One region of the Shewanella piezotolerans WP3 genome, then DNA from elsewhere that is predicted to be linked to it. Evidence: predicted binding sites of a transcription regulator. Region 1 holds the regulator's gene; each other region holds the start of a gene.
The links. The regulator sigma-54, encoded in region 1, starts transcription at its own class of promoters, with help from an activator protein. The targets are predictions, from matches to a motif close to GTTGGCACGNNNNTNGNNT.
Positions count from the first base shown of each region.

Region 2: SWP_RS03700 (nitric-oxide reductase large subunit) is a predicted target of sigma-54. The motif match lies at 2,868-2,886, and genes of this name have one in related genera.
Region 3: SWP_RS16410 (YggN family protein) is a predicted target of sigma-54. The motif match lies at 2,255-2,273, and genes of this name have one in related genera.

Region 1 covers NC_011566.1:680,603-685,424, reverse strand. The annotation lists gene kdsC (3-deoxy-manno-octulosonate-8-phosphatase KdsC) at 1-207, shown strand, start outside; gene lptC (LPS export ABC transporter periplasmic protein LptC) at 204-761, shown strand; gene lptA (lipopolysaccharide transport periplasmic protein LptA) at 826-1,374, shown strand; gene lptB (LPS export ABC transporter ATP-binding protein) at 1,371-2,102, shown strand; gene SWP_RS02995 (RNA polymerase factor sigma-54) at 2,239-3,750, shown strand; gene hpf (ribosome hibernation promoting factor) at 3,781-4,068, shown strand; gene ptsN (PTS IIA-like nitrogen regulatory protein PtsN) at 4,071-4,514, shown strand.
Region 2 covers NC_011566.1:838,616-843,437, forward strand. The annotation lists gene norR (nitric oxide reductase transcriptional regulator NorR) at 1-359, opposite strand, end outside; gene SWP_RS03700 (nitric-oxide reductase large subunit) at 533-2,824, opposite strand; gene SWP_RS03705 (LpxL/LpxP family Kdo(2)-lipid IV(A) lauroyl/palmitoleoyl acyltransferase) at 3,128-4,054, opposite strand; gene SWP_RS03710 (hypothetical protein) at 4,298-4,822, shown strand, end outside.
Region 3 covers NC_011566.1:3,895,136-3,899,957, reverse strand. The annotation lists gene trmB (tRNA (guanosine(46)-N7)-methyltransferase TrmB) at 112-825, shown strand; gene SWP_RS16420 (YggL family protein) at 879-1,205, shown strand; gene glsB (glutaminase B) at 1,205-2,119, shown strand; gene SWP_RS16410 (YggN family protein) at 2,317-3,138, shown strand; gene SWP_RS16405 (LysR family transcriptional regulator) at 3,565-4,506, shown strand.

The DNA.
Region 1 (4,822 bases):
GCCTATATCGGCGATGATATGGTCGATCTTCCTGTCATGAAGGAAGTGGGTCTATCTGTATGTGTAGCTGATGGCCATCCATACGTTAAGCAGCATGCGCTTATGACCACCCATATTAAAGGCGGTCACGGTGCACTGCGCGAGCTAACAGATCTACTGCTGCTTAGCCAAGATAAGTTTGAGTCAGCTCATGGGATGAGCATATGAATCGCGTCACACTCGCGATAATCGCTTTATTTGGCACTGCACTCATCCTCTATTGGCAGGTTCAGTCTAAAAAAAGTGATCAAACGTTAGACGTCGATGCAAGCGAACAACCCAATTACATCATCGATGATCTGCGCAGCACAGAGTACAATGAAGCAGGTTTTGTCAATAGCAAGGTCACAGCCAAGCATATGGAACACTATGAAGATGCTAGCATGACTTACTTTACTGAGCCTGTTTACTTGATCTATCCCGATGATGGTCAAGCACAATGGCGCCTAAGAGCAACCAAAGGCAGCCATAACAATTTAACCGGTAAGGTCTCATTGCAAAACAATGTTATTATCGATTCAATTAGCCCTGAAGAGCCGATCCAAACATTATCTACATCCTATTTAGAACTCGATTTAGATACTATGATAATGACCTCTGATGAAATTATTCACGTCACTGGCAATGAATTTGTTATTCAAGGCACAGGTCTTTATGCTGACCTCAATGCTCAAAGTGTAAAGTTGATCAGCGAAGTCGAAGGGATCTACGATGCTAAATAAGCTGTTCAAAAAAACCAATATACTCACTCGTGCAATCACACTAAAGGCCGAGTAGAAGGAAGTTATGAAATATAATCAATCCATACTTGCAGGTCTATTGTGTCTGCTCAGCATTAGCAGCTATGCCGCTGTCGATGACCTTAAACAAGAGGTCAAAATTGCCGCTGCAAGCCAAGAAGCCGATATCAAAAACAATCAGGTTATCTTTTTTGGCCCAGTAGAGGTGACTCAAGGCTCAATTAAAATGAACGCTGATGAGTTACGTGTTTTCTCTAAAGAAGCGAACTCTGGAAAAACACTGGTTGCCACAGGCAATCCAGCAACCTATACCCAAATAATGGAAGATGGCCGCCCCGCAACAGCAAGTGCTAAAGAGATCCGTTACGAACTCGCGACCAGAACCTTAACTCTTTTAGGTGATGCGACACTCGAGCAAGAGGGTAGCCAGGTCACAGGTAATCGCATTAAGTACAATATAGGTTTACAGCAACTTATTGCTGAAAGCACCGGCGAAGGCAATGACAGAGTAATCACCATCATTCAACCAGAAGCCTACCAAGAAGAGACTCCTGAAACCCCAGCTGAACCGATAGAAAAGCAGGAGCAGCAATGATCCAAAAAACGCTTATGGCACGCAACCTAGCTAAGAGTTATAAAAACCGTGCAGTTGTTCAAGATGTGAGTTTAACGGTAAAAACCGGGCAGATCGTTGGCTTACTCGGCCCAAATGGGGCAGGAAAAACCACAACTTTCTATATGGTTGTCGGTTTAGTGCAGAGTGACAAAGGGCAAATATTTATTGATGAGGACGATCTAACCTTAGATCCTATGCATCTTCGCGCACGAAAAGGTATAGGTTACTTACCGCAAGAAGCAAGTATTTTTAGAAAGCTTTCAGTCCGCGACAACATCATGGCAGTGCTACAGACTCGCAGCGATATTGACAATGAGCAGCGTGAGGCGCAACTAGAGAGCCTGCTTGAAGAGTTTCATATCACTCACATACGTGACAGCCAAGGCATGGCACTTTCAGGTGGTGAACGCCGTCGAGTTGAAATTGCACGAGCGCTAGCTGCCAACCCAAAATTTATATTGCTTGATGAACCCTTTGCAGGTGTAGATCCAATTTCGGTCATCGACATTAAAAAAATCATTGAGCAGCTAAAAAGCCGCGGCTTAGGTGTGCTAATTACTGATCACAATGTTCGTGAAACATTAGACGTTTGTGAGCATGCATATATCGTAAGTCACGGAAATCTCATTGCTGAGGGTACGCCTGCTGAAATCTTAGACAACCAGCAGGTTAGAGCAGTGTACTTAGGTGAACAATTCAGGCTATAGTTAATCAACAACATGAGCGTTTAAAGCGCGGCACTAGTTAAGTATACTAATATAATCATAGTGTTGGCCCTTTATGCTCTCTTCGCCAAATTAACGAGCTTCAACGTTTAATTACAGTGTAGGGAATAGCGGTAAGATGAAAGCGTCACTTCAGCTCAAAATGGGTCAGCAGCTAACCATGACTCCACAGTTACAGCAGGCAATCCGCTTACTGCAACTGTCCTCTTTAGAGCTGCAGCAAGAGATCCAGCAAGCATTAGAGTCAAATCCCCTACTAGAATTAGATGAAGAGCAATCTGACAGTGAACCTGTCAGCAATGAAGATCGCACCACCAGCGAATCCGATAGCTATTCAGAATCCGATAGTGACAACGATTACAGCGCCAGCGCCGAAGTTGATCCCCAGCAAGATAGCGCTGCAGTAGAAACCTCTGATGCATTAACCCAAGATTCAATGCCAGATGATCTGCCGATGGATACCACTTGGGACGAAGTCTATACCGTTTCTTCAAATGCAAGCTCTGGCGGTATGCGCGATGACGATATGCCATTCCAAGGTGAAACCAGCGAAGGCTTATATGAGCACCTTGAGTGGCAAAAGAACTTAACACCATTTTCCGATAACGATCTTGCTATCGCCACCGCCATTATTGATGCTATTGATGAACGTGGTTACCTCACTCAAAACTGCGAAGATATTCTTGAGGCAATGGGCGACCCTGAAATTGAGGTTGATGAAGTCGAAGCCGTACTCAAGCGCGTGCAGCATTTTGACCCCATTGGCGTTGCCGCTCGCGACTTAAGCGAGTGTCTATTGATCCAACTGGCCCAATATGCCGCTACCACACCGCATATTGACCATGCCCGCCTACTCATCAAAGACTACTTAGATTTGATTGCAGGACGCGACTTTAGACAGTTAATGCGTAAAACTAAGCTTAAAGAAGATGAACTACGTGAAGCCATTAGCCTGATCCAAACTCTCAACCCAAGACCAGGGTTAGCAGTCACTCGCAGCAAAGATGAATACGTTATTCCCGATGTATCAGTGGCCAAAAAGAAAGGTCGCTGGGTGGTTGAGCTAAACCCAGATTACATGCCTAAAATTAATGTTAATCAGCACTATGCTTCAATGGCTCGCAGCACTAAAAGCCAAGCCGATGGCCAGTTCATCCGTGGTCATTTGCAGGAAGCTAAGTGGTTTATTAAAAGTTTAGAAAGCCGTAATGAAACTTTACTAAAGGTCAGTAACTGCATTGTAAAATTCCAGCAAGGCTTCTTTGAGTATGGCGATGAAGCCATGAAACCAATGGTTTTGAATGATATCGCAGAAGCCGTTGAGATGCATGAATCCACCATATCAAGGGTTACCACTCAAAAGTATATGCATACCCCCAGAGGTATTTTCGAATTAAAGTATTTCTTCTCTAGTCATGTCGGAACCGACGACGGTGGAGAGTGCTCATCAACAGCTATTAGAGCGTTTATTAAGAAGTTAGTCGCAGCTGAAAACCAAAAGAAACCATTAAGCGATAGCAAAATGGCGCAACTTTTGGCAGAACAAGGGATAAAAGTTGCTCGTCGTACTATCGCGAAATATCGTGAAGCAATGCTGATCCCGCCCTCAAACCAACGTAAGAGTTTATAACTCAAAATTAGGCACTTGGAGGAATTTTCTATGCAAATTAACCTTACTGGACATCACATCGAAATCACCGCATCATTGCGTGGCTATGTAGAAGAAAAGTTTACAAAGCTTGAACGTCATTTCGATCAGATCAATAATGTCCACGTCATTTTGAATGTAGAAAAAATGCAGCAGATTGCCGAAGCCAGAATTCACCTTAAAAAAGGTGAAGTTTTTGCTACTTCGGAACATGCGGACATGTACGCCGCAATCGACTCCCTGATCGATAAATTAGATCGTCAGGTTATTAAACACAAAGAGAAGCTGACCAAACATTAACGATGGAACTATGTACCATCCTGCAGCCGGAGTGCACCACCTGTGCCACTCCGGGCAGTAAGAAAAAAGTACTGGAACTAATCAGCGACATTGCCGCTGTCCAGTACCCTACTCTATCTTCACAAGAGATATTCGAGAGCCTTTTGGCACGCGAAAAAATGGGTAGCACAGGTATAGGCAACGGTATCGCAATCCCGCATGGGCGATTGACCAATATTGACCATCCATTGGGCATATTAATCAAATGCGAAACACCGATCTCTTTTGACTCGATAGATAAACAGCCGGTCGATATATTGTTTGCACTTTTGGTTCCAGCAGAGCAATGTGAGCAACACTTAGCCACCTTGTCTTCAATGGCTGAAAAGCTTAACGATAAAGCTATCGTTAAGCAGTTGAGAAAAAGCACCAGTGAATCAGAGCTGTACGATTTGATCACTCAATAGCTAATGACTCAGGTCCTTAAGTAACCTTATGTAATACAAATAGGTTATTTAAAGACCTTAGTATTTATGACAGCAATATTATTTATTATCTCCTTCTTGCCTAAGCTCTTGCTTTCACCAATAAAAAAGTTAATCTATACCCTTGTACATCTTGTAAACATATATAATACCAATCTGTATAAAGATTTGATCGCTCAGCGAGAGTTTAGCGGCTTGAGGTTAGGTCATTAAATGCTCCTGCATTAAAGACCTCCACCGTATCTGAGCTCCAAGGGTGGTGGGAATACCTTAAGCATGTCAGGAACATG
Region 2 (4,822 bases), 160 kb from region 1:
AATAGCGGTAAGCCAATACAGGCATGCACCACTAAGTGATCACCTTGATGGGGAATTAGGCCGTCGTAAGGATCTGGCAGCTCACTGTCAGCTGGAAAACGAACAATATCACCAGCGCGAGCGATAGCTTCAAGCCTTGGGTGTTCGCTCAGAATAAAGCGACGCCCAAGCACATCTGGGCTCAGACCATCAATTGCAAGCGGATTAAATTGCTGCCCTGTAAATTGCAGCAGCGCGGCAGCATCACAGTGTAAGGTTTGCCTTATGGTATCGAGTAAGCGAGAGAAGCGGTCGTGATCAGACAGACCTGCGGTAATATCCAAGGCGATACGGGTAAGGTCAGTTTGGCTTAAAGACATAGGTGATATCCATTGCGTCGCGCAGCCGCGGTTAGCATTTGTTGAGTGTCGCGTTTTGTCTTTTTGACATTAAAGCTCAATGCTTGCAGTGTCAAATATACTGTTAAATAGAGATAGGTAATAAAAAAGGGCGCTAGATAAACTGCGCCCTTAAATTTTTGTCGCTTTACGGTTTAAGCATTTGCTGAAGCTTGGTCATTGTCCAATTCAGCGGCTTTCTTTTTGCCTATCGCTTTTTTGATAATGTCGAATAGGAAGTAGCCCATAAATAGACCACCAAAGCCAAACAATACGTCACCTGGCATACGCATCCAGACTAAGGTTTCAACCAATGGGCTATGGATCACTTCTGGGGAGCGAGCAAACCAGTAGCCATTGTCGATCACGGCGAAGAACTGCACGATCCCCACAGGAAGTAGCGACATAAACACCATTGCCGCCAAGCCAATGTTCATGGTCCAGAAAGCACCTTTTAATAGCTTTTCATTCCACTGCATTTGACCTGTTAGCCCGCGTAAGCAGAACAGCATAAGCCCCATACCTAACATGCCATATACCCCCATGAATGCTGCGTGAGCATGAGTTGCTGTGGTGTTTAGGCCTTGAATAAAGTACAGCGCAATCGGTGGGTTAATGAGAAAACCTAATACGCCGGCACCCACTAGGTTCCAAAAGGCGGTGGCAACAAAGAACATAATTGCCCATTTATAACGGATCATCCAAGGGCTTGCAGCGCGCAAACGGTAGCTTTCAACGGCTTCGAAACCAATCAATGCTAGCGGAACCACTTCAAGTGCAGAGAAGATCGCGCCCCATGCAATCACTGACGTTGGTGTGCCGGTAAAGTACAGGTGATGCAAAGTACCAATCAAACCACCAGTTAAGAAGATTACTGTAGCAAATAGCACTGCGGCATTAGCACTGCGAGCACGGATGAGCCCTAGGCGCACTAACATCAAGGCTATAACAGAAGTTGCGAAGGTTTCAAAGAAGCCCTCTACCCACAAGTGAACTACCCACCAACGCCAGTATTCGGCAATCGCTAGGTTAGTGTGCTTACCCATGAAGAGGCCTGCACCGTAAAATAGCCCAATCGCAACACATGAAGCGTATAGCACCCAAATGACTGGACGCATCTCACCCTTAACTTTTAACGCTGGGCGCATGGCTGCGGTAACGAGTGCTAACCAGATAAGCAGCCCTGCAAGTAATAGCACCTGCCACACGCGGCCTAAATCAATGTATTCATAACCTTGATGACCAAATAGGAAGTTCATGTCTAGGTCAAAGTACTGCTGTACACCTATCCATTCGCCAGCCATAGAGCCAAGGACTACAATCACTAAGGCAACCCAGAGTATGTTAACACCAATGCGCTGGAACTTAGGTTCGTGACCTGACAGTGCTGGTGCAATGTAAAGTCCTGTGCCTAACCATGCTGTGGCAATCCAGAATACTGCTAATTGGGTGTGCCAGGTTCGGGTGACTGAGTATGGCAAGATCTCTGAAAGTGGAATGCCATAAAAGTTTTGTCCTTCGACGGCATAGTGGGCGGTGATCCCACCGAGCAATATCTGCAGTAAAAACAGACCGATTGCGGTGACAAAGTATTTACCTACAGCCTTCTGAGACTTCGTCGGTTTAGTAAAGAACAAAGGATCTTGATCGGCAGGCTTGGGTAAGCTTTCATGTTTACCGCTGGCATGGTGCCAGACCAGTGCGCCAATACCGGCAATTAGGGTGACAATACTTAAAATTGACCAAACAACGTTGTCTGAGGTTGGCGTGTTGCCAATTTGCGGGTCAAATGGCCAGTTGTTGGTGTAGGTATAGTCGGTATCTGGACGCTCAGTGACAGCAGCCCAAGCTCCCCAAAATAGAAAGGCATTGAGTTTTTCGCGGCGATCTAAGCTTGGAACGGTTCCCTCTTTCATCGCATACTGTTCGCGCAGTGATGATAGCTTAGGATCGTCACCAAATAGTGCTAGATAGTGCTGTTCTACCTGTTTAATCGCTGCGATACGAGTCGCTGAAAGGGTGATATCTGTATCGCCATTGGCTTGCTGGACGACAGTGTTGCGACGAATATCTTCTCGCAGAGCTTGCTCAAGTCCCGCTTGCTGCTGTGAATCGAGTTGAGCAAAGTTTTTATTAAAGCGTTGCTTAGCGGTAATATCTAACCAAGCCTGAGCTTCTTTGTGTAACCAGTCTGCAGTCCAGTCTGGTGCAACGTATGAGCCATGGCCCCAAATAGACCCTAGTTGATGCCCCCCCATAGAGCGCCAAACTAACTGACCTTGTTCGATATCATCTTTGCTAAACAGTGTTTGTCCTTGGCTATCGACATAAGCCGTCGGGATAGGCGGCTTCTCTCGATAGATCTCACTACCAATACTTAGTAGTACGGTAAATGAAGCAATTAGCACCAGCAGTAGTGCCATTGCAGTTAGTCTTTGTTTGCTCATAAGTCCTCTTAGCGCAACGTTATTATTCAGGCGAACCTTGCTAGAGCAGATAACATGCCAACTATCTATGTTGTTGATTTATAATACTTTGGTATTTTTGTTGATAACGGAGGGTTGTCATAAAGACAATGTCTTAGTGTGTCCATATGACACTAAGTGTCTTTTTGACAATGAGTTGATACTTTAACACTGCAGCTGGAGGACTAGGCTGGATAAAAGTTGTACAAACAGTGACTTTGCTGCTATTGGTTAGCAGCAAAGTGAGCCGTTGCCCGTTGTCAATTTTACAAAGGGCGATAATGATTACTTATACAATGATGGATCTTCTGGATTAGGACGGGTTTTAAAGCGTCTATGTAGCCACATGTATTGTGATTTGTTGCGGTTAATAATCTGCTCAATGATGTGATTTCCGCGCTTAGCATCTTCAATTTCATTTTCACCAGGAAAGTTGTCCAGTGGTGCTTGGATCTCGATATTGTAGCCAGTGTCGCTGCTGTTGCGCTCTACAAAAAAAGGCAACACTTTAGCTTTCCCAAGCTTTGCCAACGTAGTGGCTCCGGTAATTGTGGCGGCTTCTTCTACGGCGAAGAAAGGGATGAAAGTGGCACTTGAACGGCCAAAATCTTGATCGGCGGTATACCAGATAACATTAGGCGCTCGTAGGCTTCGCACCATCTGGCGTAGATCTCTTTTCGGTACTAAGGCCTTATTAGAGCGTAGTCGTCCTTTTACCTGCAAATATTCCATCACCGCATTGTTGTGCGGACGGTATACGCCGACACCCGGTTGGAACTGGCCAAAGATGCGTGCGCCCATCTCTAACGGTAAACAGTGAACAGCAAATAAAATCACCCCTTGGCCATTATCGAGTGTCTGCTGAACATGTTGTTGGCCTTTTATGGTCATATGCTGCTGGATTTTTTCATCGGACCACCACCAAGCATTAATGGTATCGAAAATGGCTTTACCCGTTTGTTCGAAATTCTCACGTAGCAGAACTTGTTGTTCAGCATCGCTCATTTCGGGAAAACACAGCTGCAAATTACGTTTAGCAGTATTCACCCGTTTGCCAATAATACCCATTGCCATCCTGCCAAGCGCAGCGCCCATTTTCATTTGAATACGCAAAGGCAATACTTGTGTGAGACGCATCAGACCTACACCTAGCCAAAGGAGCCAGTACTTAGGATGATAAAGGTGAGATGAAAATTGGGCTTTTTCTACCACGGAAAACTCGAATACATTGGAAAATTACTCATTATTCTAACGCAATCTTGACCACATTTATTCAACATCATTAAAAATTAGGTACAATCAAGGTTAAATCTGTGAAAGAACCCGCCATAGTGGCGCTATTTCCTAAGTTTGAGTGCACCAAAGTGCAACAGTCATGTTGCTGTTGAGTGTGCAGAGGAACATCCCATTGACCCGATTAAAATCTCTATGGCAAGCCAATAGCGAAGTCGCACAATGGCTATAGCATTGGCTGCGGGTTTACTGCTTTCAAGTGGTTTTCTTTGGGAGGATATAGCAACCCAAAAAGCCCTCATCTGCGAACGTGACACACTAGCGACTTGTTTAGAGGTACTGCCTGAGTCTGCTAGAGTCCAGTTGCCTAATAGTCAATTACTTCAGCTATCAATGGGCGCACGTGCAGCAATGGTGTTACCGCTCCTTCACCGCGAAATTGCCGGAGTATTGGTGACTGATTTTGATAAACTGCCGCATAAGCGCAGCGTAAACTGGGGAGCGGGTCATTACTCGTTAGCGCTTAATCGGCAAGATGAACTGACTTACTGGCATGAGTTGGGTCACCTTGAAGCGATAGCGGCAATGCAAAGCTTAAATCTAGAGATAAACAGCACCTATCAACATGAGTGGCTATCTGATCTTTACCTAGTTTGGCGGGTAGCCAATGAAACTAATAGCGTGAACTTAGCTTGGCAGCAATACCATAGGCGCAATATCGATGTGATAGCCAATACCGAATTTATG
Region 3 (4,822 bases), 2.2 Mb from region 1:
CACAAACTGAGATTATTGGTATAATTTTGCCTCAATAGGGCTTGCACTAAAGATTTAACTTTGGATAATGCCTTTCTTTTTAATTAATAGCTGTCTTAAGCGAGGGCGAAAATGAGCGACGTAACAACCGCTGAATTCAATGAAGAGGGTAAATACCTTCGCAAAGTAAGAAGCTTTGTATTAAGAGAAGGCCGCCTAACAAAAGGGCAGGCTCAAGCGATGGAACAGCAGTGGCCATCTATGGGGCTAGATTATACCCCAGAAGCGATCGATTTAGTCGAAGTGTTTGGCCGTGAAGCTGACACTGTGCTAGAGATTGGCTTCGGTATGGGAGGTTCATTAGTTGAGATGGCTAAGGCGTCGCCAGAACTTAACTTTATTGGTATTGAAGTGCATAAGCCTGGTGTAGGTGCATGCTTGTCAGTTGCAGCAGAAGCTGGCGTGACTAACCTTCGTGTGTATCATCATGATGCATTAGAGGTACTTGAAAATAGCATTGCCGAAGGTAGTTTAGCTCGCGTGCAATTGTTCTTTCCTGATCCTTGGCACAAAAAACGTCACCACAAACGCAGAATAGTACAAGCTCCATTTGCTGAGCTTATTCGCAGCAAGCTTAAAGTTGGTGGCGTGTTCCATCTTGCTACTGACTGGGAAAACTACAGCGAACACATGTTAGAAGTCATGACTGCTGCGCCAGGTTACAAAAACCAATCTGCTACCGGTGATGTAGTCGAGCGTCCAGAGCATCGTCCGCTAACAAAATTTGAAGCGCGCGGCCACCGTTTAGGGCATGGCGTTTGGGATCTCATGTTTGAGCGTGTTTAAGCGCTCTGCTGAAATTTACGTTCTTATAAAATAACCTTTCTGGGAGAATAACCATGGCAGCTAATCGTAGTCGTCGTTTACGTAAAAAGTTACGCGTTGATGAGTTTCAAGAGTTTGGTTTCGATACAAACTGGACTTTCAATGACTCTGTAACCGAAGAGCAGATAGACTCAATTGTTGATCAGTTCATCGAAGAGGTTATTGAGCCTAGAGACCTTGGTTTCCATGGTGGCGGCCATAAAGAGTGGGAAGGTATTATTGCTACTCAAGCTATCGGTAAGTGTACTGATGAAGACAGAGCTGCAGTTAAAACCTTCTTTGAAGGGCAGCCTGTATCTGATGTTGAAATCGGTGAGCTTTACGATATTTGGTGGAGTTAATGCCTGAGCTGGCATTGCTTGAAGAGGTTATTGAAAAAGTACGACCTCTTTTAGGTCAAGGTAAAGTGGCTGATTATATTCCAGCTCTTGCTGAGATCAATGCCAATAAGCTCGGTATCGCCGTGACGACTAGAGATGGTGTCACAATAGGGGCTGGAGATTATCTCGAGCCCTTTTCAATTCAGAGTATTTCGAAAGTCTTCAGTTTAACGCTGGCACTAATGCATTACGAAGAGCCTGAAATTTGGTCTCGGGTAGGCAAAGAACCATCGGGCCAGTCATTTAACTCTTTGGTGCAAGTTGAGTTAGAAAAAGGACTACCGCGTAATCCATTTATTAATGCGGGTGCTTTGGTTATTGCAGACCTATTGCAAGGCCGCTTAGGCGCGCCGAAACAGAGAATGTTGGAGATTGTCCGCGGGCTGAGTGATAATCAAAGGATTGGCTACGACAAAACGGTTGCCAGATCTGAATATCAGCATAGTGCGCGTAATGCCGCTATCGCATATCTGATGAAGTCATTCGGTAACTTCAACAATGATGTCGACACTGTCCTTAAGAGTTATTTTCATTATTGCTCCTTGAGAATGAGCTGCGCCGATCTGTCTAAAGCCATGATCTATCTTGCTAATGGTGGAAAGAGTTTGGCGGGTAAACAACTAATAACGCCAGTGCAGACAAGGCAGTTAAATGCGTTGCTAGCAACTTCAGGCTTATATGATGGTGCTGGAGAGTTTGCCTATCGTGTTGGCATGCCTGGGAAAAGTGGCGTAGGTGGTGGGATCATTGCTGTGATCCCCGGTGATATGTCGGTATGTGTTTGGTCTCCAGAGCTCGATACTAATGGCAATTCACTTGCTGGAACCGCAGCGCTTGAGACCCTTAGTCAGACATTGGGTCGTTCAATTTTTTAGTATCCTCTGTTTTACTTACTCAGTAATGTCATATTTAGCCAATAGTTCGCAATATTGGCTATTATCAGCTTCCCAAAGACTCCCGTACTAAGGTTAAATTCCATATTTCAGCTTCATTAACAATTGGTTAGTGTTGTTGGCATGCTCTGTGCTTTATCTAGACTAATTATATTTATAAGCGATAAAGGATTACAGCGATGAAAAAACTTCTTACTTCTGTCGGCGTCTCAGCCGTATTACTGTCAGCTTCTAGTTTGCAATTAGTCAGTGCCCATGACGAGTCTGGTGAACATTTTAACAATGAATGCGAAGTATCACTTAATTATGATGTCACTGTAGAGCCTAAAAAGCTGACAGTGAGTGACGTGGGTAAAGAGCAATACCGTATTGAAATGAATAAGCTATTTGTTAATGGTGAGCAAATCTCACTGAACAAACAGCAGCAACAGCTGGTTAGCCAATATGCTGATGAAGTGTCATCACAAGTTCCTGAGGTCATTGAGTTAGTGAATGATGCCGTAGCTATGGCATCAACTGCTGTGAGTATGGCACTGACGCCGCTACTCGGCGATGCAACTGGGGCTAAAATTGATGAGATGATGGATGGTTTGCAAGATCGAGTTGAAGACGTTGCTTATCAAAATGGTGACAAGTTTTATCTTGGGGCGACCGAGTCTTCCCTTGAAAGCGCATTTGGTGAAGAGTTTGAAAAAGAGATGGAGCAGCTAGTTCAAAACTCAATTGGCACCATGATGATGAGCTTAGGTAGCCAAATGATGTCTGGCGATGGTGACTCTTTTGAGGCAAAAATGGATGCGTTTTCAGTGAAAATGGACTCTATCGGAGAAGATATCGAGCTTCAAATGGAAGAGCAAGCACAAGACTTAGAAGCGCGTGGTGAAAGGCTTTGTGAAAACTTTGAGACTTTAGCAGCGTTAGAGAAAAAACTTCAGGCTCAAATCCCTGAATTAGCGAACTATTCTTTGGTGGCAACGGCAAGCAAAAAGCTGCTTGAATAAGCAAGATTTGTAACGATTAAATGTAAATCCTTGTGTTGCCTAGCCAAATTGCAACAGCCCCTGCATCCCACCTTTATGCAGGGGTTTTCGTTTAAAGCCATTCGACTTGTCCAGTTAGTTTTCCCTTTAACGCCAAATAGAGATAGCGGGTTCATATTTTAATTACCGAAACCTCAGCCCTGAAACGTCAAAGCCTACAAAAATGTCTGGCTAATGCTAGTACAAAAGTACTTATATGATGAGATCTAAGGTTTTTTTGGTATACTTCTAAAAATAAAAACAAAACCATTTAATGGTTAAATAAGTACAACTCTACTCTAGCGTACGCATATTCACTTAAGATATTGTTCTGTAACATGTTTTGTGTCAGCTTTATCTTAGCGATGGAAGTACTATTACTCTCGTAAACACCTTAAGGCGATTTACATGTTAGAACTTTTAGAACCAATCGCAATTTTTACTCATGTAGCTCGAGCGGGTAGTTTTAGCTCTGCAGCACGAAAGTTAGGTATATCTAAGTCTAAAGTTAGCACTCAAGTTGCAGATCTTGAGCATAAGCTCGGTGTTCAACTTATACAGCGTACCACTCGTAGCTTAAGCCTTACCGAAGCAGGCCAGTTGCTTTATGCTCAAGGCGAGGAGCTGTTACGAGATGCAGATCAAGCTGTTGCTAGCGTTCATAATTTAAATGATGCAACACGCGGCGTATTGAAAGTCGGTATTTCACAATCTTTCGGTACCATGCACATCATTCCGGCTCTACCTGAGTTCATGGCGAAGCATCCTGAACTTGAGCTACAAGTTAGTTTACTTGATCACAAAGTTGATGTCGTCAGCGAAGGGTTAGATCTACTGCTGACTATGTCTGAGCAGTTACCTTTAGGTATGGTTGCTAGACCGCTGATGAAGTGTCAATTCTTATTGGCTGCATCTCCCTCATATGTCGAACAACATGGTATGCCAAGCCGCCCTGAGCAATTGGTTGATCATAACTGTCTTGTATATCAAGGTGAGTGGCATGAGCACAGTGTTTGGCAGTTTAAGCAAGGTGATGACTATTGCGAAATTGGAGTCTCTGGTAATTTTAGAGTCGATAATGCGCCAGCGCTAAAATCAGCTGCTGTTAGCGGTTTAGGGGTTGTCTATCTGGCGAGTTACTTGCTAGAAGATGAAATTGCTAAAGGAACGTTAGTGCCAATTCTGGATGAATGGCAATTAACTCATCATTTACCTTTGCAAGCCGTTTATCCTCGACGTAAACATCTTGCACCAAAGGTTAGTGCGTTCATTGATTTCATTAAAGATCATATTGGCTCACCGCCTTATTGGGATAACCCATATAAAGAATTGTATGCAAAACGTAAGTAAAAATGGGAAACATTGTTTTAAATCTTGAACAATGTATTTTTCGTATCAGGTTTTAATAATAAAGTTGTAGCTTTATCAGTGGTTTACCGTGATGTGCTGGTTGTTTAGTCAGTGTGAATTTAGTCACTGCTAATGCTGGTTTTTATGGTTTTTGTTGCAGTTTGTTCTTAATTTTATACAATGCAGGCAGTTGATTCAAAACGATTTGAGTCCTATAACACACTACAGAATGACCCCTCTTTATTGTGTTGTACAAATCAGCGTAATGCAGTTTTGATTCGATGCTGGCAGAAGTTGAAGAACTAAAACAATGCTA